DNA from 2 places in the Serratia odorifera genome. Region 2 is predicted to be linked to the other one. Evidence: predicted binding sites of a transcription regulator. Region 2 holds the regulator's gene; the other holds the start of a gene.
The links. The regulator Fur, encoded in region 2, represses iron uptake genes when iron is present. The targets are predictions, from matches to a motif close to ATAATAATGAGAACNACTATCAA.

Region 1: ACCC84_RS06485 (Nramp family divalent metal transporter) is a predicted target of Fur. The motif match lies at 1,317-1,339, and genes of this name have one in related genera.

What each region holds. Positions count from the first base shown of each region.
Region 1 is NZ_JBGMUT010000002.1:63,035-66,185, forward strand. Features, by position in the region: gene ACCC84_RS06480 (NupC/NupG family nucleoside CNT transporter) at 1-1,005, opposite strand, end outside; gene ACCC84_RS06485 (Nramp family divalent metal transporter) at 1,386-2,624, shown strand; gene ACCC84_RS06490 (DUF2502 domain-containing protein) at 2,671-3,045, opposite strand.
Region 2 is NZ_JBGMUT010000005.1:257,380-260,530, forward strand. Features, by position in the region: gene ACCC84_RS15390 (beta-N-acetylhexosaminidase) at 1-1,153, shown strand, start outside; gene fur (ferric iron uptake transcriptional regulator) at 1,354-1,800, opposite strand; gene fldA (flavodoxin FldA) at 2,125-2,664, opposite strand; gene ybfE (LexA regulated protein) at 2,894-3,151, opposite strand, start outside.

The DNA.
Region 1 (3,151 bases), on a different contig from region 2:
GCCCAGACTGCGTGGCGACAGTTCAGCCGAGACTTTCTGCAATTCCATCATCGCCACGAATTCGTTGGAAACCAGTTTGGTCGCCATGATGCTGCCAACCTGCAGCGCTTCGTGTTTAGGGATACCCATAATCCAGGCAAATGGATAGAAGAAGTAGCCGAGGATCTCCTGGAAGCTCAGACCGAAGATGGCGCTGAACAGGCCGTTGAGTGCGGCGATCAGGGCGATAAAGCCGATCAGCATTGCGGCAACGATTATTGCAACTTTAAAACCTGCCAGAATATATTCACCCAGCATTTCAAAGAAGCTTTGGCCTTCATGCAGATTGCCGAGGTGCAGTTCTTCTTCGCTACTGGTGTCGTACGGGTTGACCAACGACAGCACGATAAAGGTACTGAACATGTTGAGCACCAGCGCCGCTACCACGAATTTGGCATCCAGCATGGTCATGTAGGCGCCGACGATCGACATGGAGACCGTCGACATCGCGGTTGCCGCCATGGTGTACATGCGCTTTTCCGACATCTTGCCCAGAATGTCTTTATAGGCAATAAAGTTTTCCGACTGACCGAGAATCAGTGAGCTGACGGCGTTGAATGACTCCAGCCTGCCCATACCGTTTACCTTGGACAGGACGGTACCGATGATGCGGATCACAAATGGCAGCACCTTGATGTATTGCAGTATGCCAATCAGCGCAGAAATGAACACGATAGGGCACAGTACCTTCAGGAAGAAGAACGCCAACCCTTTGTCGCCCATACCGCCGAAGACAAAATCAGTCCCTTGTCCTGCAAATCCGAGGAGTTTATCAAACAGGGCGGCGAACCCTTTGACGAAGCCCAGGCCCGCTTCCGAATGCAGGAAAAAGTAGGCCAATAATACTTCGATAACCAATAATTGAATAACATAGCGAATGCGGATGCTTTTGCGATCGCGGCATACCAGCAATGCCAAAATCGTTACCACCACTAACGCCAACGCAAAGTGCGCAATATGGGACATGTTTGCTCCAAATTTGAGGCAGGCTGAATTTCGGTTGTCATTCTATGTAACGCTGCGTTTAAAAACGAGACTTCGATTGCAAATATAGAAACTGATAGTGGGATTCTTCTTAAAGTAGTCCAGTAAAGCACTCCAAATCAAGATGTTAATAATTTTGCCCATTGGTAGCATTTTTGTGCTAATTTGATTATCAGGCGTACTTCGTTCTGTTTCTGGTCAACGCCAGCGGCAAGAAACTTGTTGAAATAGCTGCGATATGTTCGTAAAGCCTTCGTCGCCGTCTATCACAGGGATAAGCATCACCTCTCTAAATGCAATTGATAATTATTATCATTTTGCTATGATTACGGTAAGCTTAATATGAGTAAGGGCTAAACGATATGTTGAACAGCCGTGCGGTTACTTCTACCTCCACCAACCGCCCGTCCAGGAAGATCAAACTTTCTTTGATGGGCCCGGCGTTTATCGCCGCCATCGGCTATATCGATCCCGGTAACTTTGCCACCAACATCCAATCCGGCGCTTCCTTTGGCTACAAACTGTTGTGGGTAGTGGTGTGGGCCAACATCATGGCGATGTTAATCCAGCTATTGTCTGCCAAGCTCGGCATCGCCACTGGCAAGAACCTGGCCGAACATATCCGCGACCGTTTTCCGCGGCCGGCAGTATGGGCCTATTGGGTTCAGGCGGAAATCATCGCCATGGCTACGGATTTGGCCGAATTTATCGGTGCGGCGATCGGCTTTAAACTGCTGCTCGGCGTCACCCTGCTTGAAGGCGCGGTGCTGACCGGTATCGCCACCTTCCTGATCCTGATGCTGCAAAAACGTGGGCAGAAACCGCTGGAACTGGTGATCGGCGGCCTGCTGCTGTTCGTTGCCGCCGCCTACATCGTCGAGCTGGTATTCTCGCAGCCGCAGTTGAGCGGGCTTATCAAAGGCATGGCCATTCCCGACCTGCCTAACGGCGATGCGGTGTTTCTGGCGGCCGGCGTGCTTGGCGCCACCATTATGCCGCACGTGATCTATCTGCACTCTTCGTTGACGCAAACCGCCGGTAAAAATTCGCAGGCGGAACGTTATGCATCAACCAAGGTAGACGTGGCGATTGCCATGACCATCGCCGGTTTTGTCAACCTGGCGATGATGGCTACCGCCGCTGCGGCATTCCACTTTAGCGGCCATAGCGGCATCGCCGATCTTGATCAAGCCTACCTGACCTTGCAACCGTTGCTGGGGCACGCCGCTGCAACGGTATTCGGTCTTAGCCTGGTGGCGGCGGGACTCTCTTCCACCGTGGTTGGCACGTTGGCGGGGCAGGTGGTCATGCAGGGGTTCGTGCGTTTCTATATTCCACTGTGGGTGCGGCGCGTGGTGACCATGCTGCCGTCGTTTATCGTGATCCTGCTGGGTATGGATGCTACGCGTATCCTGGTGCTCAGCCAGGTGTTGTTGAGCTTTGGTATCGCGTTAGCGTTGGTACCACTGCTGCGTTTCACCGGCAACCGGGAACTGATGGGGGATCTGGTTAACAGTAGATCCATACAGAATATCGGGTGGCTGATCGTATTGATCGTGGTGGGGCTGAATGGCTATCTGCTGGTAAGCAGTCTGTTCTAACCGCTTGGCGCTAGCTGAAAGGGCGCGAAATCGCGCCCTTTTGCATTTAATCGTCGTCGTGTTCGTGATGACGGTGCTTGTGTTTATGATGCTTTTTATAATGGTGCTTATCGTATTTGCGATAGCGACCATCATGGTAATAGTAATTTTTGCGCCAGTAGTCGCCGTCACGCCAGCGATAGCCGTCCCAGTAATATCCCCGGCGGCTGCGTTCGCCCTGATAACGCCCACGGTGGTTTTCCCACCAGTCACGATCGCGCCAGTCATGGCCATCCCAATAATTGCCGCGTCGATCCTGATCGCCTATGCGTAATGAAACGCCGGGCATCAAATCAATGTTGAGGCCTTCGGCCTGCGCCTGTTGCGCCAGTGGGGCTGTGGTTGCCACTAAGATAGCGGCCAGTAGCAGAGGTTTAAACATGCTTTCTCCTGTTGGCGGCTCACCGTGCAAAAATTCCCGTATGCCCGTCACGCGTAGCCTGTGCTCGCTTGATGCCCTGCGGGGAGGTAAACCGGCCTTATAGTTA
Region 2 (3,151 bases):
GTGCCTGGATTCATCAACCCGCTTTGTCGACAAGGTGATCGGTGAAATTGCCCAAATGCATAAGGAAGCCGGTCAACCGCTGAAAACCTGGCACTTTGGCGGCGATGAAGCCAAGAACATCCGTCTGGGCGCCGGTTATACCGACATCAAACAGCCAGAACCGGGCAAAGGCATGCTCGATCTGAGCAAAGAAGACAAACCGTGGGCCAAGTCGCAGGTTTGCCAACAGATGATCAAGCAGGGCAAGGTTGCCGACATGGAACACTTGCCGAGCTACTTCGGTCAGGAAGTCAGCAAACTGGTTAAAGCGCACGGCATCGACAGAATGCAGGCCTGGCAGGATGGCTTGAAGGATGCCAAAGACGCCAAGGCGTTTGCCACGGCGCGCGTTGGCGTCAACTTCTGGGATACCCTGTACTGGGGCGGGTTCGATTCGGTAAATGACTGGGCCAACAAGGGTTACGAAGTGGTGGTTTCCAACCCCGACTACGTCTATCTGGACTTCCCGTATGAGGTCAATCCAAACGAAAGCGGCTATTACTGGGGCACCCGCTTCAGTGATGAGCGCAAAATATTCAGCTTTGCACCGGATAACATGCCGCAGAACGCTGAAACGTCGGTGGATCGCGATGGCAACTATTTCACCGCCAAGAGCGATAAACCGTGGCCGGGCGCCTATGGCCTTTCCGCCCAGCTGTGGAGTGAAGTGGTGCGCACCGATCCGCAAATGGAATATATGATGTTCCCGCGCTCGCTGTCGGTGGCGGAACGAGCCTGGCACCGTGCCAGCTGGGAACAGGACTATAAGGCAGGTCGAGAATACAAGGGCGGGGAAACCCACTTGGTCGATGACAAAAAGTTGCAGCAGGACTGGCTGCGGTTTGCCAACCTGCTGGGGCAGCGCGAGTTGGGCAAGCTGGATAAAGGCGGGATAAAATACCGCCTGCCGGTGCCAGGTGCGCGGATCGTCAACGGCAAGCTGGAGGCCAATATTGCTTTGCCGGGACTGGCTATCGAGTATTCCACCGACGGTGGCAAACAGTGGCAACGCTATGATGACAGCGCCAAGCCGGCAGTAGCCGGCGAGGTGCAAATTCGCGCGGTCAGCCCTGACGGCAAGCGCTTTAGCCGTGCGGAACCGGTGCAGGCGTAGTGACCAATGCCTCGCTGCGTGTCGGCGGCGGGGCGTTTGGGGTGTGGAGGGGGTAATACCCTGATGAAAGAGGTGGTTTGCCGCTGCATTGTTATCTTTTGTGACATGATTTCCCCGGCGCGTCCGGGGATTTTTTTGCCTGTCTGACAGGCATAAAAAAACCGCCGTCTGGCGGTTCCTTGCTTATTAATGCATCAGCATTATTTTTTGTCGTGCAGCGTATCGTCTTCGCGGCAATCACCGATGGCGCAATGACCGTACAGGTACAGGCTGTGGTTGGTGAGTTTGATGCCGTGCTGTTTGGCAATGTCACGCTGACGCGCTTCGATGGATTCATCGCTGAATTCGATCACTTTGCCGCAGTCCAGGCAAATCAGGTGATCGTGATGGTGCTGCTGAGTCAGTTCGAATACTGATTTGCCGCCTTCGAAATTATGACGGGTGACAATCCCGGCGTCGTCAAATTGGTTCAGTACGCGGTAAACCGTCGCCAGACCAATTTCTTCGCCCATATCAATCAGTTTCTTGTACAAATCTTCCGCACTGACGTGATGGCAAGCCGGATCTTGCAGTACTTCCAGGATTTTGAGTCGCGGAAGCGTGACTTTTAAGCCGGCCTTCTTTAATGCGGTATTGTTGTCAGTCATGCGGATTCAGTCCTGTTACTATGCTAATCAAGTTGAGGCATTTTTGCCTATGGCATCGGTCGGCACAAAGAATTTATTGCGTCTCATTATAGAACCGGTTGACCTAAATGGAAACCGCCGGTTGTTAACAAAGATATATTCGCACCGTTACATGTCACACATGTAACATCTTGATGGGTGGGATAAACCGAACCGCAGTCTACCGTGACGAGGGGGGAAGTTACAATTTTGTAGCTTCTATCGCTTCAATCCGTGATGTCGATAACGGCCCTGCGTTAATCATGCGTCTCGCAGGGCCTTGAACGGCGGGGAAATAACCGCTGCTTAACCTACGATGTCTGCCAGGCTCAGCTCTGCGCTGATTTGCGCCACCCAGCCCTGCACGCGTTCGTCGGTCAGTTCGGGTTGGCGATCTTCGTCAATCGCCAGGCCGATAAAGTGATCGTCGTCTGCCAGACCCTTGGAGGCTTCGAAATGATAGCCTTTGGTTGGCCAGTGGCCGACAATCGCTGCGCCGCGAGGTTCGATGATGTCACGAATGGTCCCCATCGCATCACAGAAATATTCCGCGTAATCTTCCTGATCGCCGCAGCCGAACAGCGCGACCAGTTTGCCATTGAAGTCTATTTCTTCCAGCGTAGGGAAAAAGTCGTCCCAGTCACATTGTGCTTCACCGTAATACCAGGTTGGGATACCGAGCAGCAGAATGTCGAATGCGTCCAGATCTTCTTTGCTGCTTTTGGCAATGTCATGCACCTCAGCCACATCGTCGCCAAAGCTCTGACGAAGAAGTTTTTGGATCATCTTGGCAATGTTTTCGGTATTGCCGGTGTCGCTGCCAAAGAAAATGCCTACGTTAGCCATATCGCGTATAACCTTTAAATTCAATTAATTACAATACTCGACGCCCGGCTTTCGCACCGGTATCGTTTAAAATATCGCCATGGTGAGGAGCCAGCTCCCACCGCTAAACGCGTATCATGCCAGAAATTTGCCCCGGGGTTTTATCGCGTTTATGCGATGCCCGAAGAATAAAATGCGGAGTTGATCCGGCGTCATCCTTAACGCCGCGCCGCGCGTGCGGCTGATAAGATCATTGTTCTGGCTGTTCTTCCGCCAGTTGCGCCAGCAGCATTTGCTCAATGAGCTCGCTGCGACTGATATTACGCTGTTCCGCCAGTTTGTTCAGAGCGTCCACCGCATCCGCGTTGATTTTCAGCTCCACACGCCGCAAACCACGTACTTTATCGCGCCGTAGCTGATTCCGCTTATTGATTCTAAGCTGTTCATCACGGGATAGCGGGTTGGTTTTCGGGCGCCCCGGACGGCGTTCATCTGCGAACAGATCCAG